Regions from separate parts of the Legionella nigrisilvae genome, predicted to be linked through region 4. Evidence: riboswitches for the same ligand, from Rfam matches in the RefSeq annotation. Region 4 holds a riboswitch; each other region holds the start of a gene.

Region 1 (7,512 bases), on a different contig from region 4:
AGTAGGAGCTCGAGGAAAGTATTATGAAGGAAAAGGGCCGGCAAATAGAGAATATGTGTTTGGATTTAGGAAAAATTCGGCCTTTGGTCCCGACGTGCTATGCGGATCCCAAGTTCTAACTAAAGATAGTATTGTCACTTTAATTACTAAAGGTGATAGTTGCTCAATTGTAGTTAATTAAATAGGAACTGTAGAATTAGTTCATGCTTTATGATGTATTCAATGAAACATCATCGAGATGGAGTCTATCGGAATGATAGTGCTGCATCCTCGATCATTTGTTCATAAACCAAAACTAAAACTGAACCATGATGAACCTCCAAAACAATATCAGGTGTTTGAGCTCGATTAAAACATGAGGTTTGTCCTGGAAATGAAAGATGAGTATTATTGAGCTCCCATCGCAGACCAATTGAAGAGAGGATTGCTTCTGGTATTCCCATTAATGAAATTTTTGTATGGACTGGCAAGGAAAGATTAATCTTGGATTGTGCATTCAGCACAAATCCCCTTATCGGTGGTGCATATAAAAGACAGTTGGTCCCCATAAAGATATTCATGTTATTTAGTACATGATCCAAATGTCCCCCATTTACCCCAACCACAATAGCGGGTAATAAATCCTGGTCTTTTAAATAACCCAGGGCTTTTTGATAATCACTCCTGCTTTGATCCGGGATATGAAGAAAAGGGTGGTTTTTCAGAAGAGCTGGATGGACTGAATCTAAGTCCCCAGTGATTAATTGAGGACGAATTCCCTGTTCAAATAAACTATTTGCCGCGCCATCAGCTGCAATAATTGGCAAATTCATCGCAATGAAAAAAGATGAATCAGGTAAATTTCCATTGAGGCATAAAATGGATTGATACCCAGTTAAATTAATTACATCGTGTATCATAATGTCTTTTTAATAAAATAAGGAGCAAACTGACAATTAAACCCACTACATTAGAGCTGGTTACAAAAAATGAGTCGGTGCTACTTCCATATATGATCCAAGCTACTGAACAAATGAGGTAATTAATCAGCATAATCATGGAGAGATCTTGGGTTGATCGGGTTTTTAACGATTTGATAATTTGGGGTAATAAACCAATAAAGGAAGTAATAAAAGCAATCATACCTGAGAGCATAACAATAGACACATTTTCCTCCGCTCAGACGAATGAGATCAGGTTCAAAGGGTTGGTTTAATTCCTCTCAGCCATTAACGGGCACCCCCAATGTACAAAAATCATTCTAACATGAATCATGCGAATGCTGAAGGTCTATTTAGAATACGTGCGTTTTCGTTGTAGGTATACACCGAGACTCTTTGTGCAAAAGGTTTTGATTTCGTACTATTGTGCTCAACTTGACTTTCGTTTAATCAAAAAGCAATATTTTTTTATCTGTTCAAAGTGATTTTTTCTTAGGATAATGAGACCACGATGTCAGTTTGGTAAAAATTTTTTCCTCCAAATTGATATTAGAGTAGATCATTGATCCTTAAAGACTGGTTCCTTGAGGATGTTTTTTCAGATAAGGAATAAAAATGAAAAGAATTACATTGTTAATCATGGGATTGGCCCTAACGGGTGGAGCCATTGCGGAAAGTGGTCCCAAAGAGGAAGTCCGCCATATTGTGACACTCAATGGGCTTACTCAAGGAGATGGACGATATATTCGAACTGATGTTACAGAGAATGGTCAATATAAATATGGCTATTATTTTTGTGGAACCCGGCATAGCATAGTATATGGTGATATGGTGTTTGCGGATGAAGTAGGTGAGTCTTACCGTGTGGAACGATCGATTAAATTTTCGATTTGTCAGGATGAAACGTTAAGCGAATGTGAAGAATTTGCCTCGGACCATTTTACTATTTTTAAGAATAAAGAAGGTTATTTAGAAACCGATAGTCGTCCTGTCTTACCTATTAGTGTAGCCTCACTAAAAGACTCCTTTAAAGCATGTCAACCTAACCCAGAAGAAGATAATCGGATGAAAAAAGTAATTCATGCTGGGAGTAATTATTTGATTCGTAAAGGTTAATTGGAAATAGCGCTAGGAGGCGCAGCATACCCTTGGGAATTTTGCTACCATCTCCCGTAACATTCGGGATGTCTTAGGTCTTGCTGCGCTTATCAAAGCCTCAAGAAATCATGGCCGAAGGTCCCAAATTTTTTCTTAAACTTAGAGCAAAAATAGCGAGATTTTACTATAATGGCCCGCTTTCTTTTTTAAAATGAATATTATGTCCCAACCACGAACTTCGATTTTGCTAATTGGATTATTATCAGCCTTTTCCTTACTTACCTTTGACCTTTATCAACCTTCGCTGCCTTATATCACTAATGTTTTTGGTACCACTCATAGCTTAAGTCAATTAACCTTAAGTATTTATTTGCTTGTGTTTGGTGTGACCCAATTGATCTGGGGACCATTAATCGATCATTTTGGACGACGCCGTTTGTTACCAGGCAGCTTGTTCCTTGCTGTTCTTGCCAGTTTAATCTGTGCTTTTGCAACGAATATCTATGTACTCATTCTGGGACGCGCCTTACAAGGATTTGCTTTGTGTTGTGCGAATTTGATTGCTTTTTCAATATCTCGGGATTTTGAGGATACCATAGAGCGAGCTAAGGTTCTGTCCTATGTTTCGATGATTGTTTCAATATCACCTATTCTTGCTCCGGTATTGGGTTCACTGATTTTTACCTATTATGGTTGGCAGGCTAATTTCATATTAATGGCGGTAATTGGAATAACACTATTACTGCAATCGCGTAAAGGATTGTTTGAGTCTCCTTTTTGGAAACAACCTCAAGAATCTTTTATGGTTAATAAAGTAATTAAAGCCTACCAAGAGATCATTCCATCTCCCACTCTTTGGAGTGGTTCTTTTATTATGATGTTTAGTTTCGCAGCCGTAATGCTTTCGGTGATTAATTCGTCCTATATTATTATTGATCAATTTGGGTTTTCCCCTTTGGTATACGGTATTATTTTTATTATTAATGGCTTAAATATAATTGTGGGCAACTATTTAGGTATTTGGCTTCGTAAATATTTCAGCATGGCATCGACTATTTATCTTGGAGCTTGGTTTATTATTATTGGTGGGTTTGCGATGTTAGTGTGCGCAGCTTTTTATGAATTCAATTTGTATGCTCTATCTTTTGCATTAATTTGTAATTTAGGAATTAGCTTAGCTGCTCCTGCTACCATGTCCATCATGCTCGCAGATTATAAAGAAAATACCGGACTTGCACTGGCTATAATCCATACCGTGCGTATGTTTGGCTCATCGGTTTTAACAATCATAAGTGCCTATTTGCTAATGCAAACGCTAAATGCCTTGCCTTTAGGTTTAATTGTTTGTGGACTTGGTGCGCTTTATAGTTCTTGGCATTTTAATCGTCTAACAGCCGAATCGGATGACTCAGGATTGCGTGAGGCAGAAGCTGCCTAGTCTGCACGTTATTTACCCAAGGAAGACTCTGATTAAATTCATAATCCAGGATGTATAAAGTTCTTCTTATGTAATTCTTAGAATTTCAAGAGGTGCATGTGGTATCATTTTGTTTTCACACGTACTTATTGTAAAGAATGAAAATTAAAATTTTCTTTTATGGATTATTAGTAAATCTTCAAGTTTTTGCTGCTCCTCATTTTGTACCGGCGGAACCATCTTCGGCCAGTCAGTATGAGATCAACGGAGCTGCATTATGTTCAACTGCTAAAGAAACCCTGGCTTATTTAAATAAGGGCAACCATTATGATTCACGTGTTATTCATGAGGGTACTGTTTTCCCTGTACCCGTAGCACGAGTCAAAGCCACTTTAATATTCATTTGCCAACACCAAAACGAATTGAACAATCCTGCGTTTATAAAAAAACATTTTGATTTCGTTCGCTGGTATCCTGATCTGGAACAAGCGAAACCTTTGAAGAGAAAAAAATCACTTCTTGCTCATTTGCCCCAAGATAAAATTTTAATGACCAAATATTATGTACACCGTGCAAAGGCATCAACCCAGCCTAGCGCAGCCTATCCATTTGCTCTGTACGGACTTCCTCGAGATGAGGAATCATTAACAGTTGAAGAGGCCGATGCAAAACCCGAATTGACACGTTTCCACTATGGGAAGCAAGCTATATTAAAAGGTGCATTGACGAATAAGAATGTTCCTGTTTTGGCTTATTTTAACCGAGATGATCTAGAAGCGGCATTAATGCAGGGCACTCTGGTCGCAGATTTTGGCAAGAACCAGACAAAAATCTTTAATGTTCATCGTTGCAATAATATTGCATACGACAAAGCTAAAAACCCCTATCAACAAGAACGTTACTGGTATTTTAAAGGGGTAGCAGGAATTAAAGGGTATGGAAAAGACGCAGATCATAAAATTACAGTAAATCCAGAGGTCACTTTTGCCGCAGATCTTGAACATTTTGGTTTAGGGAAACTGTTGTTGATACAATACCCCGATCGAACAGGTAAAGTGGTGACCCGAGCTGGTATTTTTGCAGATACAGGTGGTGCATTCCAAAACAATTTATACCAAGTTGATTTTCTAGCAGGGAGTTATGCGGGGAGAGAGGAGTTCACCCAAGCAGCTCGTCATTTGCCCGATTATGTGGCTGCCTACTTTATGGTGTTGAAAAAATGAAAACTTTCATATTCTGCTCATTGTTTTTAAACTCTTTGGCCCATGCATTTTCGTGTTATGATCCGCAAGTTATCCATCAGAAACCTATCCAATTTAATAAACAACGAATTGCTTTAACACGCCAATATCAATTAGCTCATTATGGGATTGACTCTAATTCAATTGAAATTGAACCGAAAATGATCGTCTTGCATTGGACATGTATTTCTACGCTCAAGGCGACTTTTCGTGTTTTTGATTCGCCTACGTTCCCACAGAACTCACCCCGTATTAAAGAATTGCCGGGTACCTTGAATGTCTCAAGTCATTTTTTAGTTGATCGTGATGGAAGTATTTATCAGCTCATGCCAGAACACTGGATGGCAAGACATGTTATTGGATTGAACCATTATGCGATCGGCATTGAAAATATAGGCGGAATAGATGGTAAGGATGATCTAACTGAGGCCCAAACTAAAGCCAATGCATTTTTAGTGTGTTATCTCAAAAAGAAATATCCTGAAATAGAATATGTTATTGGACATAATGAATATTTGAATTTTAAAAACACCTCACTTTGGCTTGAACGCGATCCGAATTATCAAACCGATAAAGAGGATCCCGGTCCAAATTTTCGAAAGCGTGTCATGAAATTAGTTCACGGTTAGTAACAGAATTAAAATGTGGTGGGATTTAGTTTAGCGGACCTGGTGGTCAAAGAATAAGATCAACTATTACTATAAATTTATAGGTTTACAGTCATGGAACATTTTCCTGAATTCCCATACTTTTTTATCTTTGGCTTTGGTTATACGGCCGAATTTTTAGCAAGAGAACTTTCTCAATTGAATTTTAGAGTGGTTGGTACAACTCGAGATAAAGATAAAATTCTAAATAATGTTCAAAAAGATTACAAACTCATTGATTTTAATGGGGAGGAAATAACCTATTTCTTAAATAAGGCAACTCACATTTTAATCAGTATCCCTCCTTCAGGACAAGGTGATCCTGTCCTTTCATGTTTTAGTGATTTAATCATGCAAAACAAAACACATATTCAATGGATGGGATATCTTTCTTCTACAAGTGTTTATGGGGATCATCAGGGGGCTTGGGTAACGGAGGAATCGGACTCTAAAGCAGCAGGAAGTCAAGGTAAGTTAAGATTAGTTGCCGAAAATAAATGGATGATTTTCGCCAGAGCACAAGGAATTCCATTTCATATTTTTAGATTGGCAGGAATCTATGGACCACATCGTAATGCAATAGAACGAATCATCGGCGGAAAAAAAGTCAGTATTTACAAAGAGGGACAAGTTTTCTCCAGAATCCATGTTGCGGATATTGCTGCAGTCATTAAGGCCTCCATAATGAATTCGCAGCCTTATTCAATTTATAATGTTGCGGACGATGAACCTACCCCGGCGCATATTGTGGATGCCTACGCTGCATCATTACTCAATCGGCCGCCTTTACCACTTCTCTCATGGGAAACAGCAACCCTATCTCCAATGGAACAACAATTTTATGCAAGTAATCGTCGGGTTTCTAATGCTAAGATTAAAGAAGAATTAAAGATAGACCTGCTTTATCCTTCTTATAGAGAAGGATTAACTCAACTTTTTAATGATAGTTATAAGGGAAAAATTTAGAGCTTCGAACTTGTAGAAATAAAATTGCTACAATAAATAAGTGTGCTTATGAGAGACTGACAATGTCGGACGAATTACTAGATGTCCTGGTTGTTGGGGCTGGACCTGTGGGTTTATTTTGTGCAAACGAACTAACTCGTCAGGGTTTGAATTGTCGGATAATTGATAAAAAGTTAACAACTAGTGATAAATCCAAAGCATTAGCGATTCATATTCGAACACTTGATCTTCTTAGGGATTGTGGTTTTATCGAAGAAATTCTGATTCAAGGACATAAAGTTGATGGCGTCTTGTTTAAATCTAAAGGTCAAGAGTTAATTCATGCAACCTATGCAAACGTAGAAGCAAATTACCATTTTGTTATTGATCTTCCACAAAGTAAAACAGAACAAATTCTCCATCAAGGGTTGATTGATAGAGGATTGCATGTTGAGTGGCAAACGGAACTTACACAAATAGAACAAGGCTCCAATCATGTCGTATCTACCCTAAAACATGTTGATGGCCGTATCGAAGTAGTTCAGGTGAGTTGGGTTATTGCGTGTGATGGTTCACACAGCACCTTAAGAAAGCAAGTTAATGCCGAATTTATAGGTTCTTCGTATAAGCAAACATGGTGGTTGGCTGATGTATTGATTGATTGGAAATTACCTGAAGATAAATTTATTCTTTATGTCAGTGACAAAGGCCCAGCCGCATGCTTTCCCATGGGAGAAAAACGGTATCGTATCGTTATGACCGCCCCCGAAAAAATTATGAGCCAGGAGCCCACAATGGAGGATATAGTCCAGGCTTTTAAATTGCGATGTACGGATCCAGCCACACTTCATGATCCTGTTTGGATCAGCCAATTCGGTATCGATCACAAACAGATACAAAATTATCGTTATGGTCGGGTATTTTTTGCAGGTGATGCAGCGCATGTTCATAGTCCTATGGGGGGACAAGGTTTAAACACTGGCTTACAAGATATCTATAATTTGGCTTGGAAATTAGCGCTCGTACATAAAGGATTGGCACATGATGCCTTACTGGATAGTTACCACAGTGAACGTCACCCCATTGCAGCAGGAGTTTTGAAAAAAACCGGGGTAATGACCCATTTAATTATGATAAGCAATCCATTGCTAATTAGGTTACGCAATTTTATTTTACATACTGCCATGTCGTTTGATGCGATGAAAAATTTCATCCTTAATGATCTGGCTGAATTGTCCGTGAAT
Region 2 (7,512 bases), on a different contig from region 4:
TTCAGCAAAGTGCTCGGGCGCAGCGGATCTTAATTCATAAAAAGAAAAAATACTCTCTGAAGGGAGAAACGCATAACTTAATTCTGGACTGGATGTAAGTCCAGATCCTCCATAGTCATCTACCGTCGAAGGCAGCAATACTTCCGGACCTCTAAAACATATTCTAGGTTCTGCACTATGGAGGGTTTTATAAATATCTGCAGTATCTAATGTAGGACAACGTGCTTTTACAATATCGTACTCGAGTTGGGTCATCCTTTTTCTAGCTTCTACTAATGAGGCTCCTTCTTCAGTATATATAAACAGGTTTGAAGTCTTATCGAGTTTGACGATTTTATCCATCAATGAAAGTAAACATGAACTTCGGTGCCACATATTTTCTTCTTGAGCACTCCCACCTTCTAGGACAGCACCTCCGGGATATCGAGAATTTGCCATATTCAATACGGTGTAAATTACCGCATTTTTTTTGGTTGCTGTTAACGTGGCACTTCCCCAATCCTGATATTGGACTTCAACTTTCGGGTCAACCGAAGAAGCCACAGGTTTTAATTTTTTCCAACGTTCGAAATTACTAATTGCCGTTTTCTGTAAATCTAGATATTCCTTGGGAGTAGTTACTTTAATTATTGTTTCGTGGATACTATCATGGCGCCAAAGATTACCAGATAAGCTTCCTGTCAGAAGGTTGGGTCTATGTGAGGAGTGAACCTCATGAATGGTAGAATAAATGTCATTTGCAGATACACGACCTCTGAAAAATCTCAACCGACCTAACATAATCTAGATCCTTAACTTTTGTGCATATATCGCAATGGACTCCAGTTTTCCTTTGGTTATGCGGGCAATAAAATAATCAATAAGAGCATATATTTATCATAGTGTATCTAGTTTGGAATTCAAGAAGATCTTCTAAGTTTTCACTAGTATTCGTTGAAAGATAAGAATATTTGTTTTTCTTGAGCTTCGTCGTTTTATTAGAAAAAAAGCTGAAGAGAGGCCATAATATTTTTATCTATAATTTAATTCATTAAATGAGGTATATTAAAAGTTCATAAACAAGGAGTGTTTATTATGATAAGAAATTCCATAAAAAATTTGAGTGGTCTTGTCATTCTTTCTTTTTCAATTCAAGCCCTTGCCCATGATACGATTCGAGTGCATGTCAAAACGAATGAAAAGACAGCTGCTGCATTAGGATATACTGTAGATGGTAAAAAAGTAGGAGCTCGAGGAAAGTATTATGAAGGAAAAGGGCCGGCAAATAGAGAATATGTGTTTGGATTTAGGAAAAATTCGGCCTTTGGTCCCGACGTGCTATGCGGATCCCAAGTTCTAACTAAAGATAGTATTGTCACTTTAATTACTAAAGGTGATAGTTGCTCAATTGTAGTTAATTAAATAGGAACTGTAGAATTAGTTCATGCTTTATGATGTATTCAATGAAACATCATCGAGATGGAGTCTATCGGAATGATAGTGCTGCATCCTCGATCATTTGTTCATAAACCAAAACTAAAACTGAACCATGATGAACCTCCAAAACAATATCAGGTGTTTGAGCTCGATTAAAACATGAGGTTTGTCCTGGAAATGAAAGATGAGTATTATTGAGCTCCCATCGCAGACCAATTGAAGAGAGGATTGCTTCTGGTATTCCCATTAATGAAATTTTTGTATGGACTGGCAAGGAAAGATTAATCTTGGATTGTGCATTCAGCACAAATCCCCTTATCGGTGGTGCATATAAAAGACAGTTGGTCCCCATAAAGATATTCATGTTATTTAGTACATGATCCAAATGTCCCCCATTTACCCCAACCACAATAGCGGGTAATAAATCCTGGTCTTTTAAATAACCCAGGGCTTTTTGATAATCACTCCTGCTTTGATCCGGGATATGAAGAAAAGGGTGGTTTTTCAGAAGAGCTGGATGGACTGAATCTAAGTCCCCAGTGATTAATTGAGGACGAATTCCCTGTTCAAATAAACTATTTGCCGCGCCATCAGCTGCAATAATTGGCAAATTCATCGCAATGAAAAAAGATGAATCAGGTAAATTTCCATTGAGGCATAAAATGGATTGATACCCAGTTAAATTAATTACATCGTGTATCATAATGTCTTTTTAATAAAATAAGGAGCAAACTGACAATTAAACCCACTACATTAGAGCTGGTTACAAAAAATGAGTCGGTGCTACTTCCATATATGATCCAAGCTACTGAACAAATGAGGTAATTAATCAGCATAATCATGGAGAGATCTTGGGTTGATCGGGTTTTTAACGATTTGATAATTTGGGGTAATAAACCAATAAAGGAAGTAATAAAAGCAATCATACCTGAGAGCATAACAATAGACACATTTTCCTCCGCTCAGACGAATGAGATCAGGTTCAAAGGGTTGGTTTAATTCCTCTCAGCCATTAACGGGCACCCCCAATGTACAAAAATCATTCTAACATGAATCATGCGAATGCTGAAGGTCTATTTAGAATACGTGCGTTTTCGTTGTAGGTATACACCGAGACTCTTTGTGCAAAAGGTTTTGATTTCGTACTATTGTGCTCAACTTGACTTTCGTTTAATCAAAAAGCAATATTTTTTTATCTGTTCAAAGTGATTTTTTCTTAGGATAATGAGACCACGATGTCAGTTTGGTAAAAATTTTTTCCTCCAAATTGATATTAGAGTAGATCATTGATCCTTAAAGACTGGTTCCTTGAGGATGTTTTTTCAGATAAGGAATAAAAATGAAAAGAATTACATTGTTAATCATGGGATTGGCCCTAACGGGTGGAGCCATTGCGGAAAGTGGTCCCAAAGAGGAAGTCCGCCATATTGTGACACTCAATGGGCTTACTCAAGGAGATGGACGATATATTCGAACTGATGTTACAGAGAATGGTCAATATAAATATGGCTATTATTTTTGTGGAACCCGGCATAGCATAGTATATGGTGATATGGTGTTTGCGGATGAAGTAGGTGAGTCTTACCGTGTGGAACGATCGATTAAATTTTCGATTTGTCAGGATGAAACGTTAAGCGAATGTGAAGAATTTGCCTCGGACCATTTTACTATTTTTAAGAATAAAGAAGGTTATTTAGAAACCGATAGTCGTCCTGTCTTACCTATTAGTGTAGCCTCACTAAAAGACTCCTTTAAAGCATGTCAACCTAACCCAGAAGAAGATAATCGGATGAAAAAAGTAATTCATGCTGGGAGTAATTATTTGATTCGTAAAGGTTAATTGGAAATAGCGCTAGGAGGCGCAGCATACCCTTGGGAATTTTGCTACCATCTCCCGTAACATTCGGGATGTCTTAGGTCTTGCTGCGCTTATCAAAGCCTCAAGAAATCATGGCCGAAGGTCCCAAATTTTTTCTTAAACTTAGAGCAAAAATAGCGAGATTTTACTATAATGGCCCGCTTTCTTTTTTAAAATGAATATTATGTCCCAACCACGAACTTCGATTTTGCTAATTGGATTATTATCAGCCTTTTCCTTACTTACCTTTGACCTTTATCAACCTTCGCTGCCTTATATCACTAATGTTTTTGGTACCACTCATAGCTTAAGTCAATTAACCTTAAGTATTTATTTGCTTGTGTTTGGTGTGACCCAATTGATCTGGGGACCATTAATCGATCATTTTGGACGACGCCGTTTGTTACCAGGCAGCTTGTTCCTTGCTGTTCTTGCCAGTTTAATCTGTGCTTTTGCAACGAATATCTATGTACTCATTCTGGGACGCGCCTTACAAGGATTTGCTTTGTGTTGTGCGAATTTGATTGCTTTTTCAATATCTCGGGATTTTGAGGATACCATAGAGCGAGCTAAGGTTCTGTCCTATGTTTCGATGATTGTTTCAATATCACCTATTCTTGCTCCGGTATTGGGTTCACTGATTTTTACCTATTATGGTTGGCAGGCTAATTTCATATTAATGGCGGTAATTGGAATAACACTATTACTGCAATCGCGTAAAGGATTGTTTGAGTCTCCTTTTTGGAAACAACCTCAAGAATCTTTTATGGTTAATAAAGTAATTAAAGCCTACCAAGAGATCATTCCATCTCCCACTCTTTGGAGTGGTTCTTTTATTATGATGTTTAGTTTCGCAGCCGTAATGCTTTCGGTGATTAATTCGTCCTATATTATTATTGATCAATTTGGGTTTTCCCCTTTGGTATACGGTATTATTTTTATTATTAATGGCTTAAATATAATTGTGGGCAACTATTTAGGTATTTGGCTTCGTAAATATTTCAGCATGGCATCGACTATTTATCTTGGAGCTTGGTTTATTATTATTGGTGGGTTTGCGATGTTAGTGTGCGCAGCTTTTTATGAATTCAATTTGTATGCTCTATCTTTTGCATTAATTTGTAATTTAGGAATTAGCTTAGCTGCTCCTGCTACCATGTCCATCATGCTCGCAGATTATAAAGAAAATACCGGACTTGCACTGGCTATAATCCATACCGTGCGTATGTTTGGCTCATCGGTTTTAACAATCATAAGTGCCTATTTGCTAATGCAAACGCTAAATGCCTTGCCTTTAGGTTTAATTGTTTGTGGACTTGGTGCGCTTTATAGTTCTTGGCATTTTAATCGTCTAACAGCCGAATCGGATGACTCAGGATTGCGTGAGGCAGAAGCTGCCTAGTCTGCACGTTATTTACCCAAGGAAGACTCTGATTAAATTCATAATCCAGGATGTATAAAGTTCTTCTTATGTAATTCTTAGAATTTCAAGAGGTGCATGTGGTATCATTTTGTTTTCACACGTACTTATTGTAAAGAATGAAAATTAAAATTTTCTTTTATGGATTATTAGTAAATCTTCAAGTTTTTGCTGCTCCTCATTTTGTACCGGCGGAACCATCTTCGGCCAGTCAGTATGAGATCAACGGAGCTGCATTATGTTCAACTGCTAAAGAAACCCTGGCTTATTTAAATAAGGGCAACCATTATGATTCACGTGTTATTCATGAGGGTACTGTTTTCCCTGTACCCGTAGCACGAGTCAAAGCCACTTTAATATTCATTTGCCAACACCAAAACGAATTGAACAATCCTGCGTTTATAAAAAAACATTTTGATTTCGTTCGCTGGTATCCTGATCTGGAACAAGCGAAACCTTTGAAGAGAAAAAAATCACTTCTTGCTCATTTGCCCCAAGATAAAATTTTAATGACCAAATATTATGTACACCGTGCAAAGGCATCAACCCAGCCTAGCGCAGCCTATCCATTTGCTCTGTACGGACTTCCTCGAGATGAGGAATCATTAACAGTTGAAGAGGCCGATGCAAAACCCGAATTGACACGTTTCCACTATGGGAAGCAAGCTATATTAAAAGGTGCATTGACGAATAAGAATGTTCCTGTTTTGGCTTATTTTAACCGAGATGATCTAGAAGCGGCATTAATGCAGGGCACTCTGGTCGCAGATTTTGGCAAGAACCAGACAAAAATCTTTAATGTTCATCGTTGCAATAATATTGCATACGACAAAGCTAAAAACCCCTATCAACAAGAACGTTACTGGTATTTTAAAGGGGTAGCAGGAATTAAAGGGTATGGAAAAGACGCAGATCATAAAATTACAGTAAATCCAGAGGTCACTTTTGCCGCAGATCTTGAACATTTTGGTTTAGGGAAACTGTTGTTGATACAATACCCCGATCGAACAGGTAAAGTGGTGACCCGAGCTGGTATTTTTGCAGATACAGGTGGTGCATTCCAAAACAATTTATACCAAGTTGATTTTCTAGCAGGGAGTTATGCGGGGAGAGAGGAGTTCACCCAAGCAGCTCGTCATTTGCCCGATTATGTGGCTGCCTACTTTATGGTGTTGAAAAAATGAAAACTTTCATATTCTGCTCATTGTTTTTAAACTCTTTGGCCCATGCATTTTCGTGTTATGATCCGCAAGTTATCCATCAGAAACCTATCCAATTTAATAAACAACGAATTGCTTTAACACGCCAATATCAATTAGCTCATTATGGGATTGACTCTAATTCAATTGAAATTGAACCGAAAATGATCGTCTTGCATTGGACATGTATTTCTACGCTCAAGGCGACTTTTCGTGTTTTTGATTCGCCTACGTTCCCACAGAACTCACCCCGTATTAAAGAATTGCCGGGTACCTTGAATGTCTCAAGTCATTTTTTAGTTGATCGTGATGGAAGTATTTATCAGCTCATGCCAGAACACTGGATGGCAAGACATGTTATTGGATTGAACCATTATGCGATCGGCATTGAAAATATAGGCGGAATAGATGGTAAGGATGATCTAACTGAGGCCCAAACTAAAGCCAATGCATTTTTAGTGTGTTATCTCAAAAAGAAATATCCTGAAATAGAATATGTTATTGGACATAATGAATATTTGAATTTTAAAAACACCTCACTTTGGCTTGAACGCGATCCGAATTATCAAACCGATAAAGAGGATCCCGGTCCAAATTTTCGAAAGCGTGTCATGAAATTAGTTCACGGTTAGTAACAGAATTAAAATGTGGTGGGATTTAGTTTAGCGGACCTGGTGGTCAAAGAATAAGATCAACTATTACTATAAATTTATAGGTTTACAGTCATGGAACATTTTCCTGAATTCCCATACTTTTTTATCTTTGGCTTTGGTTATACGGCCGAATTTTTAGCAAGAGAACTTTCTCAATTGAATTTTAGAGTGGTTGGTACAACTCGAGATAAAGATAAAATTCTAAATAATGTTCAAAAAGATTACAAACTCATTGATTTTAATGGGGAGGAAATAACCTATTTCTTAAATAAGGCAACTCACATTTTAATCAGTATCCCTCCTTCAGGACAAGGTGATCCTGTCCTTTCATGTTTTAGTGATTTAATCATGCAAAACAAAACACATATTCAATGGATGGGATATCTTTCTTCTACAAGTGTTTATGGGGATCATCAGGGGGCTTGGGTAACGGAGGAATCGGACTCTAAAGCAGCAGGAAGTCAAGGTAAGTTAAGATTAGTTGCCGAAAATAAATGGATGATTTTCGCCAGAGCACAAGGAATTCCATTTCATATTTTTAGATTGGCAGGAATCTATGGACCACATCGTAATGCAATAGAACGAATCATCGGCGGAAAAAAAGTCAGTATTTACAAAGAGGGACAAGTTTTCTCCAGAATCCATGTTGCGGATATTGCTGCAGTCATTAAGGCCTCCATAATGAATTCGCAGCCTTATTCAATTTATAATGTTGCGGACGATGAACCTACCCCGGCGCATATTGTGGATGCCTACGCTGCATCATTACTCAATCGGCCGCCTTTACCACTTCTCTCATGGGAAACAGCAACCCTATCTCCAATGGAACAACAATTTTATGCAAGTAATCGTCGGGTTTCTAATGCTAAGATTAAAGAAGAATTAAAGATAGACCTGCTTTATCCTTCTTATAGAGAAGGATTAACTCAACTTTTTAATGATAGTTATAAGGGAAAAATTTAGAGC
Region 3 (7,512 bases), on a different contig from region 4:
TTTTACGCTCATGAACTATTACAAGATGTATTAAATTTAATAGTGCGTATAATGCCTTTTCAGAAGGGGGCGGTCTCATTAGTTTTGGTATTTATGCTAACTTTTCTTTCCGTTGTCCCGGTACTTATTTTTGATGTGTTCTACCGAAGAAAAAATTTTAAAGGATATGAACATCCTTATGTTGCGAGCGGTTTAATTTGGATACTAGCTGTTTTTCTATTAGTCATCATATGATCTTTGTAAAGAAATGTAATTTTTTTGTAAAGGTTCATGGGTCTTATTAATAAAACCTTAAGTTTTCTTTTTTATACTTCTTGCTTCAAATTTTGGAATTTAATAAAAAGAAAAAGGAGAATAAAGTGTCATATAAAAACCATCATCACCATAATCAAGTTACTGGTGTTCATTCAGGGGGCTCCCATCATCACAATCACGCTTCGCGTACCCCATTGTACCCGCCAGTGGTCACTACCCCTTATAGCCCTACTGTTCAGGTGACATCCCGGCGTCCTCAAATTGCAGTAGTTTCTCCTTCCCCTTATCGTCAGCATTACTATTCTGGTGGTCCTGGAGTAGTACTCGTAGGTAGTTTGGTGCTTCTTCCTATTTTTATCATTGCACTAATATTCAAGCTTACTATGGGATTTACTGCAGCCTCAACTACCGCAGGAATTGCAGGAGCGGGTGCTGCAGGTGCACTTGGTTTGAATCTGGCAACTTTTGGGCTTGGTGGACTTGTTTTATATGGGGCTTTAGGTTTGGTCTCTATATACTCTAGTGCTAAAGAATGTTACGACAGCAATAAAAATGTGTTCGAGATGATTAAATCGCGAGTGGTTAATGATGATGGATTAACTTTTAAAGGAATTATAAAATCTGTAGGTGCAGTTCTCTGGTCACCATTTTTGCTCATCGGTGGGTTGGCTGGAATGGGAGTTAAAGCAGCAATGAGAACTCGTTCATCAATCTCTCCAAGTTCTGAAAAACAGGGCGAAAGTATGGGTATAACAGGTTCTTATTCGGATATGGGTAATGTGTTTACACCTGGAAATACTGCGACCTCAAGGAACGAAAGAAATCCGATTCATTATAAAAATGTGTTAGCTGATTCTACTGAATTGCCCGATCTTCATCTCTTAGATTCACAGACCTCTTTTACTAGCTATAATATAAAAAAATAGCGACCAAGTGATATTACTTGCGTGAATTTCCCTAATTAAAACTAGATTGCAGTTTTTGGGTTCGTGGTTGAACCCAAAAACTAAAATAAAATCCCTACTCCGATCAGAATAAAATTCTTTCCCCCTCTAAAGGAATGCTCTATAGAGCCATTTTCCCGTATGAGGAGAATTCCAGAGCAAACTATTCTAATAGGGCAGCTAGATGAAACAGAATCGTTTGGTTTTAGAACAAAACGAGCTCAATTACAAAAACTCAACACAACAAACTGTTTGATGCTGAAATTGAAGGGTTACAATTGCGCAAAAAAAGAGTAATTATATTATCCTGGGAACCTCTAATACAATGTAAATATTCTTTTATTCATCGGGGATGATGAATGCTTGTAATCCGTGTATAATAGCGGCAATTTATTTTCAGGTTGCTCTATGAATAAACAGGATTTTTACTTTGACTTACCCCCAGAACTCATTGCGCAGTATCCATTGGCTAATCGCAGTGACTCACGTCTTTTAATCTATAACCGACAGAATGGTGAATATGGTCATTATCAGTTTCGTGAAATAGCAGATTTTTTAAATCCTGGCGATTTATTGGTAATGAATGATTCCAAGGTCATACCAGCCAGACTTTATGGCCATAAAACTACAGGTGGAAAAGTAGAGTTATTGGTTGAACGGATTACTAGCGAGTCTACTTTTCTCGCTCATATTAAAGCCAGTAAAGCGTTGAAGGCGGGCTCAATTATCAAGTTAGAGCAGAATAAAGAAATTAAAGTGATCGATCGAGATGATGATTTATTTCTTTGTCAAACTGATATGGATGTCTTGAATTTATTAAATGGAATAGGACATATTCCATTACCCCCCTATATTACCCGAAATGATGAAATTTTGGATCAGAATCGTTATCAAACCGTTTATGCAAAATATGAAGGATCTGTGGCAGCTCCCACAGCAGGTTTACATTTTGATGAACACGTATTATCAAGCATACGTTCAAGAGGAGTTAGTGTAGCCTATCTTACGTTACATGTAGGAGCAGGAACATTTAGACCGGTTCGATGTGATAATATCAAAGATCATAAAATGCATAGTGAGCACTTTACAATAAGTGCTGAATTGTGTGAGGCAGTACACCTCACGAAGGCTGCTGGAAATCGTGTAATTGCAGTAGGTACAACCGCTTTGCGTAGTCTTGAGAGTGCTGCACAAAATGGAACACTGACGCCCTGTAATAAAGACACAGATATCTTTATTTACCCAGGATATGAGTTTAAGATTTGCGATGGATTAATGACTAATTTTCACTTGCCCGAGTCTACTTTATTAATGCTCGTTTCAGCATTTATTGGCCATAAACAAGCAATGATGCTTTACCAGGAAGCAATTGAAAAAAGATACAGGTTTTTTAGTTATGGCGACACCAGTTTATTGCTGTAAATCAGGAGATCAGGAATGTTGGCTGCAATACAAAATTTTATCCCTGTTTTAACTTCAGAGGCCGGTTTGTGCCTCACAACGGCCAATTGGCAAGAGGCAAAGGTTACCGCAGCATCTTATTCCTTAGAAAGTTTGTTGTATAAGCCTGGTCAAAATGTACTTAAAAAAATATCTAATTTAGCGCATTATCTGGCATGTCCAGGGGTGATGATAATCAATGCCGCCTCACTTGTTGCCAATAAAGAAAAAGTTTATGTTCTCAAGTCTCCTTATGATGGTTCTCGAATCAAATTGACCGCTGAGGAACTTATCGAACTAATCAAGCATCTTAAGCCTAACGCAATACTCTTGCCCCAAAATATCATGCGTGATTTTCCACAAATTTGGGATAATTGGAATGAGGATATCATCCCCTTTCTTCATAGTGATGACTTAGAAAAGCATACGGTTATTCTACCCCATGGGGTTTATTTTAAAATTTTGAATGAACCGAATGGTGCAAAATTAGACCAATGGGCCAATATCCCTCGTTATGTAGCGGGCTGTTTTGATTCTGAGTTAATCCAGGGCTTGCTTCAACAGGGGATAGAATTTATTGAGACGGATGAGCCAGCACAAGCAGCTACACAAGGAAGAGTGTACAGCCACACTGGCACTGTGGACCTAATGGATTCAAAAGCAGCAATGGACTTTGAAATGATCGATGCGAACTGTGTTTGTCCTACATGCTCGCAACAATTTACCCGGGCTTATTTACACCATCTGTTGCATCATACTCCTTTATTATGTCAGCGATTTTTGATTCAACATAATGTGTTTTATGTGCAAAATTTATGATTCTAGTTGTTGATCTTTAACCCGTCACTTTAACCCTCACTGCCATAAAGATGTATTTTCATGAGAAGGGGAGTGGGGAGCTATGTTCCCTGCTTCCTTTTGGAGAGAAAGTGTCCGTAAGCGGATGAGTGGGGTATCTAATAATGTTTGACAGTTTTTTCCATACCCGATAGCATTACGGACAATTTGATGGCGCGGGGTGTCGTTATTAACGACTGAGAAATACCCGTTGAACTTGATCTGGTTCATACCAGCGTAAGAACGCCTTAAATCTGTATTATTTAAGCCAGTTAATTTCAGAGTACTTTGTATCCAAATGATGGGGGCTCTGTTAAGTTTTACGACTCGCGGAATACAGATTCTTTCTTCTATTAAGTCTTAGCGCGATACCTCTAGCCATCCTATTTTATTTATTAATACAAGGAGCTATGGCATGAGCGCGTTATCTACGAGAACTACCTTACTACTTAATTGGTATGCAAACCCTTATCATACCCCCATCTTTGTTGCCCATGCGTTAGGTTATTATCAACAGGAGGGTATTAAGCTGGCGATTTTAGAGCCAAGCGATCCTAGCGATGTAACCGAAATTGTGGGAATGGGGCATGTTGATTTTGGGGTCAAAGCTATGATTCATACCTTAGCTGCTCGTGCAAAAGGCTATGCTGTTACCTCAATTGGTACATTATTGGATGAACCTCCTACTGGACTCATTGCCCTTAAATCCAGTGGCATTCAATCTTTTCAGGATATTGTTGGTAAACGAGTTGGTTATATTGGTGAGTTTGGCAAAATCATTATTGATAATTTGGCAACTTTAGCTGGGATTGATCCTTCAAGTTATGAAACAGTTCGCATCGGCATGAATGTTACTGATGCTATTTGTCGTGACCTCATAGATACAGGAATTGGTTTTATTAATTTTCAGAAAGTTGAGTTAGAACATTTACGAGGTGAAACGGTATTTCTGCGTATCGATCAGCTTGCCGGATTAGGCTGTTGTTGTTTTTGCTCCATTCAATTTATTGTGCCAGAACGCATGTTAAAAAAACCAGAACTTCTTAAAGGATTTCTCAATGCCACCCAACGTGGTGCGGCCTTTACCACCGAAAATCCCGACGAAGCCTATGAACTTTTATGTAGGGCAAAGCCTCAATTAAGAACTCCTATGTACCATACAATTTTCATCCGTAGTTTACCTTTTTTCTCGCGCACGCTTTTAAATGTGGAGCGTGATTGGAATAAGGTAGAGCGGTTCGGCAAGCATTTGGGAATTATCAATGAGTCTTTTGCGGTTAATTCTTGTTATACAAATGAGTTCCTTCCTAAAACTCCTCATTCTGACCTAGAACCCATTGCATGTTGTGTTAGTGAATGAAATTAAGGATGCAGCCTATGTGCGGCTGCACTCAGGCTGTAATATTGAAAAGTGATTCATTAAATGAAAAACGTTGCTGTTGTTGGTGCTGGAGTTATGGGATGTTTATTAGCTTTACGTTTAAAAAACGAAGGCTGGCAAGTGACATTATTCGAGGCAGAAGGATTTTTTAATAATTGCAGTAATGCAGCAGCAGGACTTTTGTCACCCATGTCTGAACTCGATAAGGCGGACCAAATGATTTTTAATTTGGGTATGGAGTCAGTTGACGTTTTATGGGAGTCCATTCTAAATCAGTTAGAGGTGCCCGTATATTTTTGCCAAAAAGGATCTCTTGTAGTGCATCATCCCCAAGATAAAGCAGAATGGCAGCAATTTAGTTCCAGAATTGTAAATAAATTAAGCGATTCCTGTTATCAGTTGCTCCCTCAAAATGAACTAAGTCAACTGGAACCAGAACTGAATCATTTAAAAATGGCTTATTATTTTCCCAAAGAAGCACAACTTGATAATCAGACCTTGTTGCAGGAACTTAAAAAACATCTTTGTCAGTGCGGTGTTATCTGGCGAGATTATAGTTTTGTTTCTTGGGTGCATCCAGGCAAGATAGAAACAGGAGGAGCGCTTTATCCATTTGATTTTGTTTTTGATTGCAGAGGGCTTGGAGCCAAAAGTACTTTTCCAAATTTACGTGGGCTTCGTGGTGAACTTCTTTGGCTGTATGCACCGGATGTTCAATTAAACAGGCCGATACGTCTTTTGCATCCACGATATAATATTTATATTGCACCTCGTCCTAACTCTTATTACCTTATCGGCGCCAGCGAATTAGAAACAGAAGACTCCAGTCCTATTTCGGTGCGTACAACACTTGAATTATTAACTGCTGCCTACTACGTGCATAGAGGTTTTGCTGAAGCACGGATAATTAAGACAGTAACACATTGCCGTCCGACTTTAGTCCACCATCAGCCACGTATAAGATATGCCCAACAATTTATTGCTGTTAATGGACTCTATCGGCATGGATATTTAATTGCTCCGGCATTAGTAGAAGAGATTTTACGTGGACTAAAGAGCAATCAAAAAGACCTTTGTTACCCTGAGCTTTGGGAGGCTTATTCATGATCATTTTTATAAATGATAAATCCTTCACTCTTGATTCATCTTGTACCTTACAGGAACTACTTGAGCAAATCGAAGGTATTGCTGCGCATGTAGCAATAGCAATAAATAATCAGTTCGTTCCTAAGCCTATGTTTTCCAACACTATATTGTGTGAAGGAGACCGTATTGATTTAATTGTTCCGATGCAGGGAGGATAGGGTATGTGGTATTTAGCAGATAAACCGTTAACAAGTCGATTACTTCTAGGTACAGCAGGCTATCCATCACTTGAGGTAATGACCGAGGCTGTTCGAGCCTCTAAAACGAACGTAATTACGGTGTCTTTAAAACGGCAAATGCCTTGTAATATGGGGGGAGATTTATTTTGGCAGACTGTACGTTCTTTGGGTTGCCATATACTGCCTAATACTGCGGGCTGTCGTGACGCACAAACTGCTATTACTACAGCCGAAATGGCACGTGAATTATTTCAAACTTCCTGGATTAAATTGGAAGTAATAGGAGATGATTACAGTTTACAACCCGAGCCTTTTGAATTGCTGCATGCGGCTACTGAATTAGTGAAACGAGGATTTGAAGTATTCCCTTATTGTACGGAGGATTTAGTTTTATGTCAGCGATTAGTTGATTGCGGATGTAGGATTTTGATGCCTTGGGCCGCTCCTATAGGTTCTGGAAAAGGCTTGCTAAACCCCTTTGCATTGGAGACCTTACGCCAACGATTATCTGATATTACTCTGATTGTCGATGCAGGAATCGGGAAACCTTCTCATGCCACACGGATTCTGGAATTAGGTTTTGATGCGGTCTTATTAAATAGCGCGGTGGCCTCATCGATTCATCCAGTAACCATGGCTGAAGCTTTTTCACATGCAGTCATCGCAGGACGTTCTGCTTTTGAAGCAGGCCTTATGCCTGAACGAATTACGGCACAATCGTGTACCCCTTTAATCGATACGCCATTTTGGCATCAGGAGACCGCATTATGAGCGTTGTGTGGTGCAACACGGATAATGAAGCAGATAAAAAAACTTTTCGCGGCTTGGGTCTGTTGCCAACACAGCGATTTCAAATCGAGAATCGGCCTGCTGCAATCAAAATTGAAGAGAGATTCTCTACCGAGGACCTGCAAATTCTCAATCATTATACCGGCCCAGTAGTTTGGGATTTTAACTTATCATTATGGAAGGATGGTGAGGAGAAAAGGGGTACTGTAAGATTTTCTTTTGCCGATGTTTTGGTGCTGAATACACGTGAAGCTGAAGTCATTTTAAATGGCCAAGTAGAAACGCACCAAGCCATGCAAGAGGCGGCACATAAACTGCTAGCTTTTGGCGCTAAAAGTGTATTTCTCTTAGGATCGACTATGCAGAAATCCTCACGTCAGCATGATTATTGGACCAATGGAACCACTTCTTTTTGGCTCACTCAAAATCGTGTTTCTGATTCAAAATATCCAGAACTTCGTTCGATTCTCTCCGCGGCAATTACTGGTGCACTGGCTCTTGGCCATTTACTTGAAGATGCATTAATCATTGCAAAAATGTA
Region 4 (7,512 bases):
TTGGTGGACTTGTTTTATATGGGGCTTTAGGTTTGGTCTCTATATACTCTAGTGCTAAAGAATGTTACGACAGCAATAAAAATGTGTTCGAGATGATTAAATCGCGAGTGGTTAATGATGATGGATTAACTTTTAAAGGAATTATAAAATCTGTAGGTGCAGTTCTCTGGTCACCATTTTTGCTCATCGGTGGGTTGGCTGGAATGGGAGTTAAAGCAGCAATGAGAACTCGTTCATCAATCTCTCCAAGTTCTGAAAAACAGGGCGAAAGTATGGGTATAACAGGTTCTTATTCGGATATGGGTAATGTGTTTACACCTGGAAATACTGCGACCTCAAGGAACGAAAGAAATCCGATTCATTATAAAAATGTGTTAGCTGATTCTACTGAATTGCCCGATCTTCATCTCTTAGATTCACAGACCTCTTTTACTAGCTATAATATAAAAAAATAGCGACCAAGTGATATTACTTGCGTGAATTTCCCTAATTAAAACTAGATTGCAGTTTTTGGGTTCGTGGTTGAACCCAAAAACTAAAATAAAATCCCTACTCCGATCAGAATAAAATTCTTTCCCCCTCTAAAGGAATGCTCTATAGAGCCATTTTCCCGTATGAGGAGAATTCCAGAGCAAACTATTCTAATAGGGCAGCTAGATGAAACAGAATCGTTTGGTTTTAGAACAAAACGAGCTCAATTACAAAAACTCAACACAACAAACTGTTTGATGCTGAAATTGAAGGGTTACAATTGCGCAAAAAAAGAGTAATTATATTATCCTGGGAACCTCTAATACAATGTAAATATTCTTTTATTCATCGGGGATGATGAATGCTTGTAATCCGTGTATAATAGCGGCAATTTATTTTCAGGTTGCTCTATGAATAAACAGGATTTTTACTTTGACTTACCCCCAGAACTCATTGCGCAGTATCCATTGGCTAATCGCAGTGACTCACGTCTTTTAATCTATAACCGACAGAATGGTGAATATGGTCATTATCAGTTTCGTGAAATAGCAGATTTTTTAAATCCTGGCGATTTATTGGTAATGAATGATTCCAAGGTCATACCAGCCAGACTTTATGGCCATAAAACTACAGGTGGAAAAGTAGAGTTATTGGTTGAACGGATTACTAGCGAGTCTACTTTTCTCGCTCATATTAAAGCCAGTAAAGCGTTGAAGGCGGGCTCAATTATCAAGTTAGAGCAGAATAAAGAAATTAAAGTGATCGATCGAGATGATGATTTATTTCTTTGTCAAACTGATATGGATGTCTTGAATTTATTAAATGGAATAGGACATATTCCATTACCCCCCTATATTACCCGAAATGATGAAATTTTGGATCAGAATCGTTATCAAACCGTTTATGCAAAATATGAAGGATCTGTGGCAGCTCCCACAGCAGGTTTACATTTTGATGAACACGTATTATCAAGCATACGTTCAAGAGGAGTTAGTGTAGCCTATCTTACGTTACATGTAGGAGCAGGAACATTTAGACCGGTTCGATGTGATAATATCAAAGATCATAAAATGCATAGTGAGCACTTTACAATAAGTGCTGAATTGTGTGAGGCAGTACACCTCACGAAGGCTGCTGGAAATCGTGTAATTGCAGTAGGTACAACCGCTTTGCGTAGTCTTGAGAGTGCTGCACAAAATGGAACACTGACGCCCTGTAATAAAGACACAGATATCTTTATTTACCCAGGATATGAGTTTAAGATTTGCGATGGATTAATGACTAATTTTCACTTGCCCGAGTCTACTTTATTAATGCTCGTTTCAGCATTTATTGGCCATAAACAAGCAATGATGCTTTACCAGGAAGCAATTGAAAAAAGATACAGGTTTTTTAGTTATGGCGACACCAGTTTATTGCTGTAAATCAGGAGATCAGGAATGTTGGCTGCAATACAAAATTTTATCCCTGTTTTAACTTCAGAGGCCGGTTTGTGCCTCACAACGGCCAATTGGCAAGAGGCAAAGGTTACCGCAGCATCTTATTCCTTAGAAAGTTTGTTGTATAAGCCTGGTCAAAATGTACTTAAAAAAATATCTAATTTAGCGCATTATCTGGCATGTCCAGGGGTGATGATAATCAATGCCGCCTCACTTGTTGCCAATAAAGAAAAAGTTTATGTTCTCAAGTCTCCTTATGATGGTTCTCGAATCAAATTGACCGCTGAGGAACTTATCGAACTAATCAAGCATCTTAAGCCTAACGCAATACTCTTGCCCCAAAATATCATGCGTGATTTTCCACAAATTTGGGATAATTGGAATGAGGATATCATCCCCTTTCTTCATAGTGATGACTTAGAAAAGCATACGGTTATTCTACCCCATGGGGTTTATTTTAAAATTTTGAATGAACCGAATGGTGCAAAATTAGACCAATGGGCCAATATCCCTCGTTATGTAGCGGGCTGTTTTGATTCTGAGTTAATCCAGGGCTTGCTTCAACAGGGGATAGAATTTATTGAGACGGATGAGCCAGCACAAGCAGCTACACAAGGAAGAGTGTACAGCCACACTGGCACTGTGGACCTAATGGATTCAAAAGCAGCAATGGACTTTGAAATGATCGATGCGAACTGTGTTTGTCCTACATGCTCGCAACAATTTACCCGGGCTTATTTACACCATCTGTTGCATCATACTCCTTTATTATGTCAGCGATTTTTGATTCAACATAATGTGTTTTATGTGCAAAATTTATGATTCTAGTTGTTGATCTTTAACCCGTCACTTTAACCCTCACTGCCATAAAGATGTATTTTCATGAGAAGGGGAGTGGGGAGCTATGTTCCCTGCTTCCTTTTGGAGAGAAAGTGTCCGTAAGCGGATGAGTGGGGTATCTAATAATGTTTGACAGTTTTTTCCATACCCGATAGCATTACGGACAATTTGATGGCGCGGGGTGTCGTTATTAACGACTGAGAAATACCCGTTGAACTTGATCTGGTTCATACCAGCGTAAGAACGCCTTAAATCTGTATTATTTAAGCCAGTTAATTTCAGAGTACTTTGTATCCAAATGATGGGGGCTCTGTTAAGTTTTACGACTCGCGGAATACAGATTCTTTCTTCTATTAAGTCTTAGCGCGATACCTCTAGCCATCCTATTTTATTTATTAATACAAGGAGCTATGGCATGAGCGCGTTATCTACGAGAACTACCTTACTACTTAATTGGTATGCAAACCCTTATCATACCCCCATCTTTGTTGCCCATGCGTTAGGTTATTATCAACAGGAGGGTATTAAGCTGGCGATTTTAGAGCCAAGCGATCCTAGCGATGTAACCGAAATTGTGGGAATGGGGCATGTTGATTTTGGGGTCAAAGCTATGATTCATACCTTAGCTGCTCGTGCAAAAGGCTATGCTGTTACCTCAATTGGTACATTATTGGATGAACCTCCTACTGGACTCATTGCCCTTAAATCCAGTGGCATTCAATCTTTTCAGGATATTGTTGGTAAACGAGTTGGTTATATTGGTGAGTTTGGCAAAATCATTATTGATAATTTGGCAACTTTAGCTGGGATTGATCCTTCAAGTTATGAAACAGTTCGCATCGGCATGAATGTTACTGATGCTATTTGTCGTGACCTCATAGATACAGGAATTGGTTTTATTAATTTTCAGAAAGTTGAGTTAGAACATTTACGAGGTGAAACGGTATTTCTGCGTATCGATCAGCTTGCCGGATTAGGCTGTTGTTGTTTTTGCTCCATTCAATTTATTGTGCCAGAACGCATGTTAAAAAAACCAGAACTTCTTAAAGGATTTCTCAATGCCACCCAACGTGGTGCGGCCTTTACCACCGAAAATCCCGACGAAGCCTATGAACTTTTATGTAGGGCAAAGCCTCAATTAAGAACTCCTATGTACCATACAATTTTCATCCGTAGTTTACCTTTTTTCTCGCGCACGCTTTTAAATGTGGAGCGTGATTGGAATAAGGTAGAGCGGTTCGGCAAGCATTTGGGAATTATCAATGAGTCTTTTGCGGTTAATTCTTGTTATACAAATGAGTTCCTTCCTAAAACTCCTCATTCTGACCTAGAACCCATTGCATGTTGTGTTAGTGAATGAAATTAAGGATGCAGCCTATGTGCGGCTGCACTCAGGCTGTAATATTGAAAAGTGATTCATTAAATGAAAAACGTTGCTGTTGTTGGTGCTGGAGTTATGGGATGTTTATTAGCTTTACGTTTAAAAAACGAAGGCTGGCAAGTGACATTATTCGAGGCAGAAGGATTTTTTAATAATTGCAGTAATGCAGCAGCAGGACTTTTGTCACCCATGTCTGAACTCGATAAGGCGGACCAAATGATTTTTAATTTGGGTATGGAGTCAGTTGACGTTTTATGGGAGTCCATTCTAAATCAGTTAGAGGTGCCCGTATATTTTTGCCAAAAAGGATCTCTTGTAGTGCATCATCCCCAAGATAAAGCAGAATGGCAGCAATTTAGTTCCAGAATTGTAAATAAATTAAGCGATTCCTGTTATCAGTTGCTCCCTCAAAATGAACTAAGTCAACTGGAACCAGAACTGAATCATTTAAAAATGGCTTATTATTTTCCCAAAGAAGCACAACTTGATAATCAGACCTTGTTGCAGGAACTTAAAAAACATCTTTGTCAGTGCGGTGTTATCTGGCGAGATTATAGTTTTGTTTCTTGGGTGCATCCAGGCAAGATAGAAACAGGAGGAGCGCTTTATCCATTTGATTTTGTTTTTGATTGCAGAGGGCTTGGAGCCAAAAGTACTTTTCCAAATTTACGTGGGCTTCGTGGTGAACTTCTTTGGCTGTATGCACCGGATGTTCAATTAAACAGGCCGATACGTCTTTTGCATCCACGATATAATATTTATATTGCACCTCGTCCTAACTCTTATTACCTTATCGGCGCCAGCGAATTAGAAACAGAAGACTCCAGTCCTATTTCGGTGCGTACAACACTTGAATTATTAACTGCTGCCTACTACGTGCATAGAGGTTTTGCTGAAGCACGGATAATTAAGACAGTAACACATTGCCGTCCGACTTTAGTCCACCATCAGCCACGTATAAGATATGCCCAACAATTTATTGCTGTTAATGGACTCTATCGGCATGGATATTTAATTGCTCCGGCATTAGTAGAAGAGATTTTACGTGGACTAAAGAGCAATCAAAAAGACCTTTGTTACCCTGAGCTTTGGGAGGCTTATTCATGATCATTTTTATAAATGATAAATCCTTCACTCTTGATTCATCTTGTACCTTACAGGAACTACTTGAGCAAATCGAAGGTATTGCTGCGCATGTAGCAATAGCAATAAATAATCAGTTCGTTCCTAAGCCTATGTTTTCCAACACTATATTGTGTGAAGGAGACCGTATTGATTTAATTGTTCCGATGCAGGGAGGATAGGGTATGTGGTATTTAGCAGATAAACCGTTAACAAGTCGATTACTTCTAGGTACAGCAGGCTATCCATCACTTGAGGTAATGACCGAGGCTGTTCGAGCCTCTAAAACGAACGTAATTACGGTGTCTTTAAAACGGCAAATGCCTTGTAATATGGGGGGAGATTTATTTTGGCAGACTGTACGTTCTTTGGGTTGCCATATACTGCCTAATACTGCGGGCTGTCGTGACGCACAAACTGCTATTACTACAGCCGAAATGGCACGTGAATTATTTCAAACTTCCTGGATTAAATTGGAAGTAATAGGAGATGATTACAGTTTACAACCCGAGCCTTTTGAATTGCTGCATGCGGCTACTGAATTAGTGAAACGAGGATTTGAAGTATTCCCTTATTGTACGGAGGATTTAGTTTTATGTCAGCGATTAGTTGATTGCGGATGTAGGATTTTGATGCCTTGGGCCGCTCCTATAGGTTCTGGAAAAGGCTTGCTAAACCCCTTTGCATTGGAGACCTTACGCCAACGATTATCTGATATTACTCTGATTGTCGATGCAGGAATCGGGAAACCTTCTCATGCCACACGGATTCTGGAATTAGGTTTTGATGCGGTCTTATTAAATAGCGCGGTGGCCTCATCGATTCATCCAGTAACCATGGCTGAAGCTTTTTCACATGCAGTCATCGCAGGACGTTCTGCTTTTGAAGCAGGCCTTATGCCTGAACGAATTACGGCACAATCGTGTACCCCTTTAATCGATACGCCATTTTGGCATCAGGAGACCGCATTATGAGCGTTGTGTGGTGCAACACGGATAATGAAGCAGATAAAAAAACTTTTCGCGGCTTGGGTCTGTTGCCAACACAGCGATTTCAAATCGAGAATCGGCCTGCTGCAATCAAAATTGAAGAGAGATTCTCTACCGAGGACCTGCAAATTCTCAATCATTATACCGGCCCAGTAGTTTGGGATTTTAACTTATCATTATGGAAGGATGGTGAGGAGAAAAGGGGTACTGTAAGATTTTCTTTTGCCGATGTTTTGGTGCTGAATACACGTGAAGCTGAAGTCATTTTAAATGGCCAAGTAGAAACGCACCAAGCCATGCAAGAGGCGGCACATAAACTGCTAGCTTTTGGCGCTAAAAGTGTATTTCTCTTAGGATCGACTATGCAGAAATCCTCACGTCAGCATGATTATTGGACCAATGGAACCACTTCTTTTTGGCTCACTCAAAATCGTGTTTCTGATTCAAAATATCCAGAACTTCGTTCGATTCTCTCCGCGGCAATTACTGGTGCACTGGCTCTTGGCCATTTACTTGAAGATGCATTAATCATTGCAAAAATGTATGTTCATCAGGCAGTACGTCGAGGACAAAATAATGTTTATTATGGAGCTTTTCCAGAAGATGAAGCAGATTTACCTTATCTTGCTTCCGAACCATTATACGATCCACCGCAACCATTTAAGCCATGTCATCGTTTAGGTCTTTATCCAGTGGTTGATCGGTTTTCTTGGGTAGAACGGCTTTTGAATCTTGGAGTCAAAACCATCCAATTACGAGTTAAAGAACAAACTAAAAGCCTAGAAGAAGAAATGCGACGAAGTATCGCCCTGGCTAAAAAGCATCAGGCAACTCTATTTATAAATGATTACTGGGAAATGGCTTTAGAGTTAAATGCTGAAGCAGTGCATTTAGGACAATCCGATTTGGATACTGCAGATCTTGAGGCACTTAGAAAGCAGGGGATTTTGCTGGGAGTGAGTACTCATTGTTACTACGAAGTCGCACGAGCGCATGCACTGCGTCCTTCATATATTGCAATTGGCCCTATTTTTCCAACAACAAGCAAAGTAATGTCTTTTACCGCCCAAGGCATTGAAGGCTTACAACGTTGGATCCGTACCTTACATTATCCTTTAGTCGCAATAGGAGGAATTAATATTGAGCGTATGCCTGCTGTAGTGGCTACCGGTATCCAAGGTGTTGCTCTTATTTCTGCAATTACAGAAGCAGAAGATCCACAACAATCCACCCTAAAGCTTTTAAGTTTAATGGAACAATGAGGGCTGAG

The links. A riboswitch is a leader RNA that binds a small molecule or an ion and turns the genes downstream of it on or off. The one in region 4 is predicted to bind thiamine pyrophosphate.
Region 1: another riboswitch for thiamine pyrophosphate. It lies ahead of ACWTE2_RS22720 (SemiSWEET family sugar transporter); the one in region 4 lies ahead of ACWTE2_RS26505 (ABC transporter substrate-binding protein).
Region 2: another riboswitch for thiamine pyrophosphate. It lies ahead of ACWTE2_RS05450 (SemiSWEET family sugar transporter); the one in region 4 lies ahead of ACWTE2_RS26505 (ABC transporter substrate-binding protein).
Region 3: another riboswitch for thiamine pyrophosphate. It lies ahead of ACWTE2_RS09225 (ABC transporter substrate-binding protein); the one in region 4 lies ahead of ACWTE2_RS26505 (ABC transporter substrate-binding protein).

What each region holds. Positions count from the first base shown of each region.
Region 1 is NZ_CDRUGZ020000038.1:68,263-75,774, reverse strand. It holds gene ACWTE2_RS22730 (hypothetical protein) at 1-181, shown strand, start outside; gene ACWTE2_RS22725 (thiamine diphosphokinase) at 246-899, opposite strand; gene ACWTE2_RS22720 (SemiSWEET family sugar transporter) at 880-1,146, opposite strand; TPP riboswitch at 1,133-1,233, opposite strand; gene ACWTE2_RS22715 (hypothetical protein) at 1,536-2,036, shown strand; gene ACWTE2_RS22710 (multidrug effflux MFS transporter) at 2,239-3,456, shown strand; gene ACWTE2_RS22705 (hypothetical protein) at 3,594-4,658, shown strand; gene ACWTE2_RS22700 (N-acetylmuramoyl-L-alanine amidase) at 4,655-5,305, shown strand; gene ACWTE2_RS22695 (SDR family oxidoreductase) at 5,399-6,289, shown strand; gene ACWTE2_RS22690 (FAD-dependent monooxygenase) at 6,352-7,512, shown strand, end outside.
Region 2 is NZ_CDRUGZ020000019.1:69,483-76,994, reverse strand. It holds gene ACWTE2_RS05465 (poly(ADP-ribose) glycohydrolase domain-containing protein) at 1-780, opposite strand, end outside; gene ACWTE2_RS05460 (hypothetical protein) at 1,075-1,401, shown strand; gene ACWTE2_RS05455 (thiamine diphosphokinase) at 1,466-2,119, opposite strand; gene ACWTE2_RS05450 (SemiSWEET family sugar transporter) at 2,100-2,366, opposite strand; TPP riboswitch at 2,353-2,453, opposite strand; gene ACWTE2_RS05445 (hypothetical protein) at 2,756-3,256, shown strand; gene ACWTE2_RS05440 (multidrug effflux MFS transporter) at 3,459-4,676, shown strand; gene ACWTE2_RS05435 (hypothetical protein) at 4,814-5,878, shown strand; gene ACWTE2_RS05430 (N-acetylmuramoyl-L-alanine amidase) at 5,875-6,525, shown strand; gene ACWTE2_RS05425 (SDR family oxidoreductase) at 6,619-7,509, shown strand.
Region 3 is NZ_CDRUGZ020000020.1:101,447-108,958, reverse strand. It holds gene ACWTE2_RS09245 (hypothetical protein) at 1-234, shown strand, start outside; gene ACWTE2_RS09240 (hypothetical protein) at 360-1,181, shown strand; gene queA (tRNA preQ1(34) S-adenosylmethionine ribosyltransferase-isomerase QueA) at 1,608-2,621, shown strand; gene ACWTE2_RS09230 (tRNA-guanine transglycosylase) at 2,637-3,458, shown strand; TPP riboswitch at 3,644-3,737, shown strand; gene ACWTE2_RS09225 (ABC transporter substrate-binding protein) at 3,892-4,836, shown strand; gene ACWTE2_RS09220 (FAD-dependent oxidoreductase) at 4,900-5,964, shown strand; gene thiS (sulfur carrier protein ThiS) at 5,961-6,161, shown strand; gene ACWTE2_RS09210 (thiazole synthase) at 6,165-6,953, shown strand; gene thiE (thiamine phosphate synthase) at 6,950-7,512, shown strand, end outside.
Region 4 is NZ_CDRUGZ020000041.1:100,721-108,232, reverse strand. It holds gene ACWTE2_RS26520 (hypothetical protein) at 1-455, shown strand, start outside; gene queA (tRNA preQ1(34) S-adenosylmethionine ribosyltransferase-isomerase QueA) at 882-1,895, shown strand; gene ACWTE2_RS26510 (tRNA-guanine transglycosylase) at 1,911-2,732, shown strand; TPP riboswitch at 2,918-3,011, shown strand; gene ACWTE2_RS26505 (ABC transporter substrate-binding protein) at 3,166-4,110, shown strand; gene ACWTE2_RS26500 (FAD-dependent oxidoreductase) at 4,174-5,238, shown strand; gene thiS (sulfur carrier protein ThiS) at 5,235-5,435, shown strand; gene ACWTE2_RS26490 (thiazole synthase) at 5,439-6,227, shown strand; gene thiE (thiamine phosphate synthase) at 6,224-7,504, shown strand.